Regions from separate parts of the Caballeronia sp. Lep1P3 genome, predicted to be linked through region 2. Evidence: predicted binding sites of a transcription regulator. Region 2 holds the regulator's gene; the other holds the start of a gene.
The links. The regulator FliA, encoded in region 2, starts transcription of late flagellar genes. The targets are predictions, from matches to a motif close to CTAAAGTTTNNNNNNNNNNNGCCGNTA.
Positions count from the first base shown of each region.

Region 1: the regulator FliA is predicted to act here: its motif matches at 4,694-4,720, upstream of LDZ27_RS04590 (DUF4088 family protein).

Region 1 is NZ_CP084265.1:984,778-991,180, reverse strand. Features, by position in the region: gene LDZ27_RS04625 (lactate utilization protein B) at 1-183, opposite strand, end outside; gene LDZ27_RS04620 ((Fe-S)-binding protein) at 180-923, opposite strand; gene LDZ27_RS04615 (FadR/GntR family transcriptional regulator) at 1,044-1,736, shown strand; gene LDZ27_RS04610 (CreA family protein) at 2,107-2,595, shown strand; gene LDZ27_RS04605 (AraC family transcriptional regulator) at 2,673-3,503, shown strand; gene LDZ27_RS04600 (AzlC family ABC transporter permease) at 3,663-4,343, shown strand; gene LDZ27_RS04595 (AzlD domain-containing protein) at 4,340-4,663, shown strand; gene LDZ27_RS04590 (DUF4088 family protein) at 4,806-5,570, shown strand; gene LDZ27_RS04585 (ATP-dependent helicase) at 5,573-6,403, opposite strand, start outside.
Region 2 is NZ_CP084265.1:154,370-160,772, forward strand. Features, by position in the region: gene LDZ27_RS00660 (thiamine pyrophosphate-binding protein) at 1-1,054, opposite strand, end outside; gene flhF (flagellar biosynthesis protein FlhF) at 1,355-3,082, shown strand; gene LDZ27_RS00670 (MinD/ParA family protein) at 3,075-3,992, shown strand; gene LDZ27_RS00675 (RNA polymerase sigma factor FliA) at 4,013-4,744, shown strand; gene LDZ27_RS00680 (GGDEF domain-containing protein) at 4,761-5,843, opposite strand; tRNA gene LDZ27_RS00685 (tRNA-Arg) at 6,038-6,113, opposite strand.

The DNA of each region.
Region 1 (6,403 bases), 830 kb from region 2:
CGTATGTTCCTTGATGCCCGATGCCAGCTCGCGCAGCGTCTCCCATTCGGGGATGCCGTGCGCCTGCGCATCGCGCTTCGAGCGCAAGTCCCAGAGACGCTTGTCGTGGAACGCGACGTGATCGGGCTTTTGCAGGAACGCGCCCGCGGCTTTCGCGTGGTCGATGCGAACGGTCTTCGTCATGCCCGCGCTCCGTTGAGAACCTGCGCGATGTGAATGAACTTCGCGTCGAGCTTCATGCGCTCGGCGCATCCCTGTTGATGCATGAGACACGACATGTCGCCCGAGACGATATATTCCGCGCCCGCGCCGATGTGATCGCGCACCTTGTCCTGCCCCATGCGCACCGACACAGCTTCCTCGGTCACGGAGAACGTGCCGCCGAAGCCGCAGCATTCGTCGGGCCGCGCGGGCGTGACGAATTCGATGCCTTTCACGCGTTCCAGCAGCGCGCGCGGCTTCGAGAACGGCGTGCCGGCCACTTCCGAATTTGAGGTCTCGCGCAGATGCCGCACCGCGCTGCAACTGTTGTGCAGCCCGACGCGATGCGGGAAGTCGGCCCACGGAAAGTCGCGCACCTTCAGCACGTCGTGCAGAAATTCGACGAGTTCAACCGTGCTCTTGCGGACCTTTTGCACCGCGCTCGTCTGCTCGATGGCCGTGAAATGCTCGCGCACATGATGCGTGCAACTCGCCGACGGTCCGACGACATAGTCGTAATCCGCGAAGTTGCGCGCGAACACGCGCTCGGCGCCCGCCGCTTCCTTGTGCGCGCCGCTGTTGGCCATCGGCTGGCCGCAGCACGTCTGGTCTTGCGGATAGTCGACATCGACGCCCAGCCGCTCCAGCAATTCGAGCGTGGCGATGCCGACTTGCGGATAAAACGCATCGATGAAACAGGGGACGAAGAGAGCTACTTTCATGGGAGAAGTGGGGAGAAACCGCATGTTGGTCAGCGTGGTCTGACCAAGACTCTAAGGACGCAGTGCTTTCGTGTCAAACTAGGGTAATCCAAAGCCTTTCCCGGCGTCGCATTCCCAACGATGACTTTCCAGCCCGTCCAAGCGCATTCCTACGCTCGCCTGCGCCTCTCCGATGTCGTATCCGGCCAGATTCGCGCGCTGATTTCGAATGGCGCGCTGCTGCCCGGCCAGCGCCTGCCCGCCGAACGCGATCTCGCCGAGCAGTTGAACGTCTCGCGGCCGTCGCTGCGCGAGGCGCTCATTCGTCTGGAGTCTGACGGATTCATCCGCGCGGTGGCGCGGGGCGGTTTCGTCGTCTCGGATGTGACGGCGCCGCTCGTCTCGCATCCGCTTGCCGCGCTGCTCGAACAGCAGCCGAACGCAAGCGCCGATGTCCTCGAGTTGCGCCACGGCCTCGAAACGCTCGCGACCGCGTATGCCGCCGAGCGGGCGACCGAGGCCGATCTCGCGCGCATCGCCGCTGCGTTCGATGCGCTCGCGAGCGCGGTCGCCGGCAAAAGCGCGCGCATCGCGGAAAAGGACGCGGCGTTCCATCTCGCCATCGCGGACGCCACGCACAATGTCGCGCTGACGCATGTGATGCATGGCCTCAACGAAGTGATGCGCGAATCGATGCTCAGCTCTCACCGTCTCGTCGATTACGAAGAAGGCGTCGAAGCCGATCTGCTCGCGCAGCACCGCGCGATTCTCGATGCGATCGTCGGCCGCGATCCACCGCGTGCGCGCGAGTGCGCAGGCGCGCATCTGGACTAAGTGCGCGCGCTCTATCGCGACCGCCCGGCGAAGAAAGCGCGCGGCCGCGTTTCCGATGATGGCATGACCAATCCGTAACGCCGCCGTGATAGCTGATAGGACTACGCCTACAGCGATTTCGGACGCACACGGCTAACGCGCGGCGCGCGGGCAGCCGATACTGGAACCGTCAACAACAACATGCGCAAGGAGGACGACATGCCTTACCTGCTCGGATGGCTGCTCGGTGTGCCGGTCGTGGTGCTGGTGATCCTTTATCTGATCTTCCATTGATGCGCCAGCCGCACACGGCAATAGCAGCAGAAGCAACGGAAGCCACGAAGGGCGTCGCTACAATACGGCGCCCTTTTCTTTTTTCCGAAGGATTCCGATGAAACGCGCCACCCTCCTCTCCTCGCTTGCATCGCTTGCATCGCTCGCTCTTTCACTCGGCGCGTCTCTCGCGCATGCAGAGGAAATCGCGAGCGTCAACACCAACTTCCGTCTGACGGGATCGGACCGCGTGAGCGTCGAAGCCTACGACGATCCGCTCGTCAGCGGCGTGACGTGCTATGTGTCGCGGGCGCGCACGGGCGGCGTGAAGGGCACGCTCGGCATCGCCGAAGATCCGACCGAGGCGTCCATCGCATGCCGTCAGGTCGCGCCCATCAAGATCGCGCAACCGCTCAAGCAGAAGACCGATGTCTTCACGGACCGCATGTCGTTCATCTTCAAGACGCTGCATGTCGTGCGCATCGTCGATGCAAAGCGCAACACGCTCGTGTATCTGACCTACAGCGACCGCATCGCGAGCGGCAGCGGGAAGAACAGCGTGACGGCCGTGCCGGTGCCCGAAGGCACGGCGATTCCGGTGAAGTGATGCGCGCGGCGTCGCGCGCAACGATGTCGTAGACTAATCGATCCGCCCGGAAGAACGCCCCAGCGCGCGACCGACCGATGAACGCCCCACGCTTTCGCAATGCCGCGCGCTACTGGCGCTCGCCCCTCGTGCCGGACGCGGACATGGTCACCGCCGAGTATTACGACCACGCGTTCACCCCGCACTGGCACGACGCGTACACGGTGCCGGTCATCGAAGCGGGCGCGGAGTGCTACGACTATCGCGGTGCGCGTTACGTGGCCGAGGCGGGCACGGTGCCCGTCATCAATCCCGGCGAAGTGCATACGGGCGCGCGGGCCGTCGATGCGGGCTGGCGTTATCGCGTGTTCTATCTGCCGACGGCTTTCGTCGAGGAACTCGCGCGCGAGATCGCGCCGCGCGCCGCCTCGCCGTGGTTCGCGCCGGGCATCATCCACGACGACGATCTCGCGCGCCGGCTCGTCGCCGCGCATCGTGCGCTCGAAGGCGTCGAACATGGCGCCGATCCGCTCGCCGCCGAAACCGCCCTCGTCGATGCACTCACCACGCTGCTCGCGCGTCACGCGCTCGATCGCCCTTCACCCGCGCCGCCCGCCGCCGACGCCGCCCGCGTCGCCACGATGAAATCGCGCCTCGCCGACGATCTGCTCGCACCGGTCACGCTCGCCGAACTCGCGCGCGCGGTCGGCCTGTCGGCGTTTCACGCGGCGCGGCTTTTCACGCGCGAGACGGGTCTTGCGCCGCACGCGTGGCGCAACCAGTTGCGCATCGCGCGCGCGTTGCCGGCGTTGCGCGGGGGCGCGTCCATCGCGGATATCGCGGCGGCCTGCGGTTTCACCGATCAGAGCCATTTCACGCGGCATTTCAAGCGCGCATTCGGCGTCGCGCCGGGGCGCTGGCGGGCCTGAATCGAACCGGGCCGGACCGAGCCACGAAAGCCGCCGCAAGAACGTACAAGCCGCGCGTGCGGCAATCGACTATCCTCCGCGCAACAGGAGGACACCTTGAACGCATCGCCCCGCAACGCTTTTCGAGAACTCGCCGCGGGCGCGCGCGACACCATCCCGATGATGGTCGGCGCCGCGCCCTTCGGCGTCATCTTCGGCACGCTCGTCACCGCGAGCCCGCTCGCGCTCTGGCACGGACAGCTCATGTCGCTCGTCGTCTTCGCCGGGTCGGCGCAATTCATCGCGGCGGGCATGATCGCGGGGAACGCGAGCTTCGTCGTGATCTGGGCGACGACGTTCGTCGTCAATCTCCGGCACGTTCTCTATTCGGCGACGCTCGCGCCCTATGTCGCGCATCTGCCCGCGCGCTGGCGCTGGGCGCTCGCCGGCCTTCTGACCGACGAAGTGTTCGCGGTCGCGTACACGCATTATCAGAAACGCGCGCCCGGCGAGACCGGCCCGCACTATTTCCTCGGCTCCGGCCTCGCGATGTATCTGAACTGGCAGGCGTGGACGCTCGTCGGCCTCTTCTTCGGCGCGGCGTTTCCGGGGCTGAAGTCGCTCGGACTCGATTTCGCGATGGTCGCGACGTTCATCGCGATCATCGTGCCGCAACTCGTCGCGCTGCGCTTTCTCGCGGCGGCGCTCGCCTCGGGCGTGCTGTCGTTCGCGTGGCAGGGCTGGCCGTACAAGCTCGGGCTGCTCGCGGCGGTGCTCGCGGGCGTCGGCGTCGGCATTGCGCTGAGTGTCGTCGAGGGAAGAAAGCCGCGCATCAAGCGCGCGAAGGAGCGCGCGCAATGAACTACGTCGTCCTGATTCTCGGCATGGCGCTCGTGACGTATCTCGTGCGCGCCGCCGTGTTCGTGCTCGGCGAACGGCTCACGTTCGCGCCTGTCGTTCGCAGCGCGCTCGGCTTCGTGCCGGTGACGGTGCTCACCGCGATCATCGTGCCGATGACCGTCTCGCCGCACGGCAGCGGCGCCGAACTGACGTGGCGCAATCCGCAGTTGATCGCGGCGGCGGTCGCCATCGTCGTGTGTGCGCTCACACGCCGCGCGTTGCTGACGATCGCCGTGTCGCTCGCAGTCTTCTTCATCTGGCAGCTCGTCGTGCTGCGCTAACCGTTTGCTCAGTGCGGCTTTCAAAAAGCCCTCAAGTTTCCGGTTCGCGCGCCGATATCTGAAACGAACGGCCTCCGCCCACGCGCGAGGCCGCAGGCATTTCCCGCCGTCGGACGAACGACGGGCGGAACCGGAAACCGACATGCGTCAAATCACCCTTTCGTTGCGCGACGAGACGATCGCTTCGCTGCATCGCGACTTCGAGGCGTTCCTGCGCCTGTCGCTCAAGCTCGACCCGCAGTTCGTCACGCCGTCGTTCGAGGACTTCCTGCGCGCGAAGCTGCTCGACAACGATACGCCGCTCACGGAACAGGCCGTGCAGCGCATGCTCACGCACGGCCAGTACGCGTGGGCCAAGCGCGCGCTCGACAAGGAATTCCCGGATGTCGTCGAAATTCTGATCCGTCAGGCGGCGGAACACGGCTTCGCGTTCGCGATCCGCTCGGACTGGAACGCCGAGGACCTCCTGAAGGCGTCGCGCGAATGGGCGGCGGCCATCGTCGCGGAAGCAAAGGGCGATGTCGCTCAGGTGGACGTGCTCGCCTCGCAGATCAAATCGGCGGCGGCCGATATCCGCGACGTCGAGGAGAAGATGCAGACGCCCGCGTGGCGGCTCGCAGATTCGCTGCGCCAGCGCGTGTTCGAAGCGAAGCTCGCGGTGGAAACGAATGTCGGCTCGAACGCGCGCGAGAAGCTCGGCGAATTGCGCTGCCTGCTGCGGCTCGGCATCTTCTACGGATCGATTCAAAAGCAGGAAGCGCAGCAGTTGCTCGAATACCTGCGTTCGCTGCGGCCCGAGCTTTTCGTCGAAGAGCCGTATGACGGCTTCACGCGCTTTGCCGCGTGGCTGCGCAGCGTGTTCGGGCATTCTCCGCGGATGCCTCGCGCCTCACGCGCGCAGCGCTAGCTTCAGTCCCACATGCCTTTGAGCCGCGCGGCGATGTCGATTTTGGCTTTCGCCGCCGCAGCCAGGCCCGACGATGTCGGCGCGGTCACGACCGGCGCGGGCGGCCACGCGGCGGCCTCGAAATTCGGCATCAGATGCGGCGGGATGAAACGCGTGCGCTGCGCCCAGACGTGGCGGTCGCCGAGATTCGTCTGGTTGTGCACATAGAAGCGCTGCGGCGTGACGATGTGCAGGTCTTCTTTCGCGCGCGTCATCGCAACATAGAGCAGACGGCGCTCTTCGTCGATTTCCTCGTCGCTGCCCGTGCCGAGATCGGACGGAATGCAGCCGTCGACGCCATTCAGCACGAACACGTTGCGCCACTCCTGGCCCTTCGCGGAATGGATGGTCGAGAGAATCAGATAGTCCTCGTCGATGAGCGGCACGCCGGATTCGTCGCTCGTCGCGTCGGGCGGATCGAGCGTGAGTTCGGTGAGAAAGCGCTCGCGCGTCGGATACGTCGACGCGATGCTTTCCATCTGCAGCACGTCGCCGATGCGGATCGCCGCGTCCTCGTGATTGCGTTCGAGGTGCGGCTCGTACCAGCGGCGGACCATCTCGAACTCGGCGGGCCACGGCGACTCGCGCCCGCAGAGCTTGCCCATCAGCGCGACGAAGCGCGGCCAGTCCTCGCTCGCGCGCGCGGGCGCACCGAACGCAGCGATAGCATTCGATGCGCGCCCGGCTGTAGCGACGCTATCCAGCAGACGCCCGGCGATGGCCGGCCCGACGCCCGGCAGCAGTTGCGCGACGCGAAAACCCGCGACGCGGTCTCGCGGATTCTCGGCCCAGCG
Region 2 (6,403 bases):
CGGCCCACGCAATCTCCGCGGGCGGTTCTAGCACGGCGAGCATCGCGGCGATTTCCGGCATGCCCGAGACGATCGGCAAGTCCGCGCTGTAGACGCGCCCGAGTTCCTCCGCGCCCTGATGAATGTGGATGAGCGTCTGCTTCGTCTTCGGGATGTCGAGCAGCGTGTAGCCGCCCGTCGTCGATTCGCCCATGCGCGGGCCGAGCACGAAAAGCACGTCGGCGTCGCGCACGCGCGCGGCGAGCGCCGGATTGATGCCGAGTCCGACATCGCCCGCGTAGTTCGGATGCTCGTTGTCGAGCGTGTCCTGAAAGCGGAACGCGCAGCCCGCCGGGAGCTGCCAGCGTTCGATGAATCGCGCGAAGTCCTGCGTCGCGTCCTGCGTCCAGCCGCTGCCGCCCGCGATCACGAACGGCTTCTTCGCGCTGGCGAGCAGATCGCGCAGCCGTTCCATCTGCGCGGGTGCGGGCGCTGCCGCGACGCGCTGATAATGCGGCGCCGGTGGCACGGCGTCGCAGGCTTCGGTCAGCATGTCTTCGGGCAGCGCGAGCACGACCGGGCCGGGCCGCCCGGCCATCGCGACATGAAACGCGTGACTCATGTACTCGGGCACGCGGCGCGGATCGTCGATCTGCGCGACCCACTTCGCCATCTGCCCGAACATGCGGCGATAGTCGATTTCCTGAAACGCCTCGCGATCCATGTGGTCGCGCGCGCATTGGCCGATGAGCAGGATCATCGGCGTCGAATCCTGATACGCCGTGTGCACGCCGATGGACGCGTGCGTCGCGCCCGGCCCGCGCGTCACGATCGCGACGCCCGGACGCCCGGTCAGCTTGCCGACCGCCTCGGCCATGTTCGCCGCGCCCGCTTCGTGGCGGCAGACGATCGTCTGGATCTGCGCGGTTTCGTCGTGCAGCGAATCGAGCACGGCGAGAAAGCTCTCGCCCGGCACACAGAACACGCGCTCGACGCCGTGATGAACGAGCGCGTCGACGACGAGACGCGCGCCGGTGGTCTTGCTGGAAGCTGCGAGGGAAACATCGGACGTCATGCGGATAAGTCTCCTGTTCAGTTCCGGGCGATGCCGGACGTTGCGCGATAGCCCCACAGCTTACGCCGCCGCGCGCGCGGCTGATAAGCGGAATCTTTTCCCGCGCGGACCTCGCCACCGGCATCCGCAAGCGGGCGAAGCGAGTCCATCAGTCGAAATACCCCTCTTTCCCACCCTTTATCCAGCGATAGGCGAAACGCCTTCTTCGCAATAATGGCTTCACTGAAAAGCGGACACGTCGAAAGACCGGCGGCGTTCGCCTCGCAAAGATCGCAGTCTCATACCTCATCGGGGGCAAGTTTGAACATTCGTAAATTCATCGGCGCAAACAGCCGCGACGCACTGCGACAGGTTCGTGAAGTCCTCGGTCCCGATGCCGTCGTGCTGTCCAACCGCACGCTCGATGACGGTTCGGTGGAGATCGTGAGCGTCGCCGACAGCGACCTCGCCTCGATTTCGCCGAACGCGCAGGAACAGGCCGCGCCCGCGACGTTCCCCAGCGCGACGCCGCGCGCCGCGCTCGCGCAAGCTGCGGCAGCCGCAGCCGCGAAGCAGTCGGCCGCCAATCCGTATGCAAGCGGCGACGTGTTCTCGTCGGTCTTCGGCGCGAACACCGACGCAGACGCCGACGATTTCCAAGCGGAATCGCACGCCGACGAAACGCCGCGCACGATGGCCGAATCGAATCCGTGGCTGATCCAGCATGCGCGGCGCGTGGCGGAGCAGGCCGCGCTGCCGTCGAACCGTCCGCTGACGGCGTCCGCCGCGATCGCGCGCGGACTCGGCGTGCCGGTGCCGCCGAAAGCGTCGTCGCCGAAGAACGCGGGCGCGAAGGCATCGCGCGAGAACGCGCAGCCGAAGATCGATACGCCCGAGTGGGCGCGTGAAGCCGCGCAAGTTGCCGCGCGCCGCGCCGCGCAGCACATCAACGCAAGCGCGCCGGAAGCCGTTGAGCGCGCCGATGCATCGCCGGAAAAAGCATTCGACGCGCTGCCCGCGAACGCCGCCGCCGTCGTCACCGAAGCGATCCGTGCGCGCATGGAGCAAGTCGTCAACGAAACGGTGATGAACGAACTCTCGTCGATGCGCGAGATGATGGAAGAGCAGTTCTCCGGTCTCATGTGGGGCGAGCGCCAGCGCCGCAATCCGGGCAACGCCGCGCTGACCAAGCGCCTCTTTGCCGCGGGCTTCTCGGCGCAACTCGTGCGCATGGTCGTCGACAACATGCCGGAAATGGAAAGCGCCGAGCACGCGCTGGAATGGGTGCAGGAAGTTCTTTCAGCGAATCTGCCGGTGATGGCGAGCGAAGACGCGCTGATGGAACGCGGCGGCGTCTTCGCGCTGATGGGCCCGACGGGCGTCGGCAAGACGACGACCACGGCGAAGCTCGCCGCGCGCTGCGTGATGCGCTTCGGCGCAAGCAAGGTCGCGCTGCTCACGACCGACAGCTACCGGATCGGCGCGCATGAGCAACTGCGCATTTTCGGAAAGATTCTCGGCGTCTCGGTCCACGCGGTGAAAGACGCCGCCGACCTGCAGCTCGCGCTTTCGGAGCTGCGCAACAAGCACATCGTGCTGATCGACACCATCGGCATGAGCCAGCGCGATCGCATGGTGTCCGACCAGATTTCGATGCTCTGCGGCGCGGGTCAGCCGGTTCAGCGCCTGCTGCTGCTCAACGCGACGAGCCACGGCGACACGCTCAACGAAGTCGTGCAGGCCTACAAGAGCGCCGCCGACCAGCCGCCGCTCGCGGGCTGCATCCTCACGAAGCTCGACGAAGCGACCAATCTCGGCGGCGTGCTCGACACGGTGATCCGCTACAAGCTGCCGGTGCATTACGTATCGACCGGACAGAAGGTGCCGGAGAACCTGTACGTCGCGACGAAGCGTTTTCTCATCAAGAGCGCGTTCTGCATTCCGCGCGACGGTTCGCCGTTCGTGCCGCAGGACGACGAAGTGCCGGCTCTGCTTTCCGCATTGTCCGCGCGTGCCACCACCGAACTGCATGAGGTCCGCTTTGGATAAGTTCGTGCTCGATCAGGCTGAAGGCCTGCGACGGCTGCTGACGCGCGCCGGTTCGCGCGTGGTCGCGGTCGCGGGCGGACCGGCGGGCATTGGCTGCACGTCGGCGGTGGTGAATCTCGGCGCGGCGCTCGCCGTGCATGGCAAGGACGTGCTCGTGATCGACGAGCGGCAGAACGTGGCATCGGCTGCGCGCATGGCGGGCTTGTCCGGCGCGGGCGCTTTCGCGGCGGTGATGTCGGGCCGCCAGAGCGTGCAGGAAGCGGTGACGCGCACGCCGTTCGGCTTCTCGATGATCGCCGCGCCGCGCGACGAGCGCATCAGCCACGACGCCGCGCAGTGCCGCGCGTTACTCGACGGCCCCGCGGACATCGTGCTGATCGATACGCAGCTCGACCGGCATGGCGCGCTCTCGTCGCTCGCGGCGCAGGCGCATGACTTTCTCATCGTGACGCGCGCGGCCGCGTCGGCGATCACCGAGGCGTATGCGTGCATCAAGCGTCTGCACTACGCGCATGGGATCGGCCAGTTCCGCGTGCTCGTCAATCACGTACAGAACCCGGCCGATGCGGCGGTCGCGTTCGACAACCTCTCGAGTGTCGCGAGCCGGTATCTGGCCGTGTCGCTCGTGCAGGCAGGATATGTGTCCGAGGATGCGCGCGTCACTCGGGCAAGGGAGCTGTCGCGCTCGGCGGTGGAAGCGTTCCCGGCTACGGCCGCGGCGCGCGACTACCGGCAGATCGCGGCCGAACTCCTGCATTGGCCGATGCGTCCCGCGCCGCATGCGCGCGAGACGCGCCTGGCCAGCGACGCGCGGTTTTCGGCAGGCGAGTCTGAGCAGGGCGGGCGGGAGGCGTTGCGCATGGCGCATGCGCTTTCCGGTCATGCATTGAGCAGCACGGCGTCGATGTGACAAAGACTAAGGTGACCCAGATGTACAACGCCCAAGGCAAACTCTCGCAATCCGACGTGCTTACGCGCTATGCGCCGCTCGTTCGCAGATTGGGACTTCAGCTCGTCGCCAAGATGCCGGCGAGCGTCGATCTCGACGATCTCATCCAGGCGGGCATGATCGGTCTGATGGACGCGGCGAGCCGCTACAAGGAAGATCAGGGCGCGCAGTTCGAGACGTACGCGAGCCAGCGCATTCGCGGCGCGATGCTCGACGAACTTCGCGCGAACGACTGGCTGCCGCGCAGCATGCGCAAGACATCGCGCGAGGTGGAAAGCGCGGTGCACAAGGTCGAGCAGAATCTCGGGCGCTCGGCAAGCGAAACCGAGATCGCCGAGCACATGAAGTTGCCGCTCGACGAGTATCAGTCGATGCTGCAGGACCTGCATGGCAGCCAGCTCATCTACTACGAAGACTTCGATCGCTCCGCCGACGACGAGCCGTTCCTCGACCGCTATTGCGTCGATCGTTCGGACCCGCTGTCCGCGCTGCTCGACGACAGCCTGCGCGGTGCGCTGATCGAAGCCATCGACAAGCTGCCGGAACGCGAGAAGCTCCTGATGAGCCTCTACTACGAACGCGGCCTGAACCTGCGCGAAATCGGCGCGGTGATGGAAGTGAGCGAATCGCGCGTGTGCCAGTTGCACAGCCAGGCGGTCGCGCGGCTGCGCACGAAGCTGCGCGAGCAGGCGTGGACGGGCGTGGAGGCGTAAGCGCGCGAGCGCGCGCCTAGTTCGCCTCGAAGTCGCGCGCTTCGGCGAACACCGTCTTGCCAATGCCGAGACGCTTCGCGCGATACATCGCGCGGTCGGCGGCGCGCAGCACGGCGCTCATGTCGGCGCGGCCCGCTTGCGCCGCGCTCGACAGCATGCACGCGCCGATGCTCGCCGACACCGACACCTGCCGTTCCTGCACCGACGTGATCGATGCGAGCGCCGCGTGAATGCCTTCGGTGATCGAAAGAACCGCGTCGCGGTCGCGCACGCGATGCGCGAGCACGACGAACTCGTCGCCGCCGAGCCGCGCGACGGCGTCGCTCGCGTGCGTGCGCCGCGCGAGCAGTTGCGCGAATTGCTGCAACAGCATGTCGCCGACGGCGTGGCCGTAGGTATCGTTGACTTCCTTGAAGCCGTCGAGATCGATGAGCAAGAGCGCGGTGTCCGCCACCGATGCAGCCATCGCCCGGTCGACGATCCGCTTGAGCGCATAGCGGTTCGCGAGTCCGGTGAGCGGATCGGTGGATGCCTGACGCGCTAGATCGCGGTTGGCGCTGCCGAGCCTGTCGACGAGCACGCCCAGGTACACCGACGCGGCGATGGCGCTGAGCGCCAGCCCGAGCGCCGCGGGCCGGTTCGCGCGCCACCACGGCTGCCAGAGCGCGAGCGCCACGATGACGGCGATTGCCGTCGCGCACGACACCGCGAGCGTGCGCTTCCCGTAGCGGCAACCCGATCCGATCAGAAACCAGAAAACGACCCACAGCAGCGGCAAGGCGCTTGCGCCGCCAGCGGCGAGGGCTGCGCCGAGGAGCGCCTGATCCGCGATCGTCGTGACGACGAGGCGCGTCTGCGAAGGCGAACTCGCGCGATTCACGACGAGCAGCGTCAGCGCGCCATAGCACGCGTAGAGCGCGACGATGCGCGCGACCATCGACGCATCGCGCGATGGGAAAAGCCACGCGTAGCAACAGTACGCGATGAGCACGCACGCGCCGAGAACCACGCGAAGGGTGGCCTGCTCACGTTCCGGATGTCGATGCTGCGCCCACGCGAAAGCATAGGCCCGGCGTTCTGGCGGGTGCGCGTGCTCCATGATGATCCCCTGGTCTTCGTCGCGTGGCGTCGCGTGGGTTGAGTGCGCGCGCTGTGTTTTGTGCTTGTTTTGCCCCGTTGCGATGCTGGGGTATTTTGCAGGTTTTTGGGGTGGGGTGTGGTGGGGGCGTGCGGTAATGCGTCGGGGCCGGCGGGAGGACGAAACGTCGCGAGATGCGTAAGGATGGATGATATTGGCGCGCCCGGCTGGGATCGAACCAGCAACCCCTGCCTTCGGAGGGCAGTACTCTATCCATTGAGCTACGGGCGCTTCGGCGGGAGCCTTGCGTGTAGGGTGCCAGAAGGCGGCCGCAAGACCCATGCGAATCCGAGAGAATACCCGGTTTCCATGAATCCGTCCATCGCGCGGGGCGGAAGCGGCCTTTCGCACGCCGACGCAATCGCCGCGCGATGCGGGTAAACGCCCGTTTGCACGCGCACGAGCGCCAGCGCCTTCCGTTAAACGTTCCGTCTATAATCGACCGTGCCTTCCAGCAGGCGACGCACAACGCAAAGCTGTCACTGAACCGACTCACCTAAAAAAACGGGAGACGAGACAAG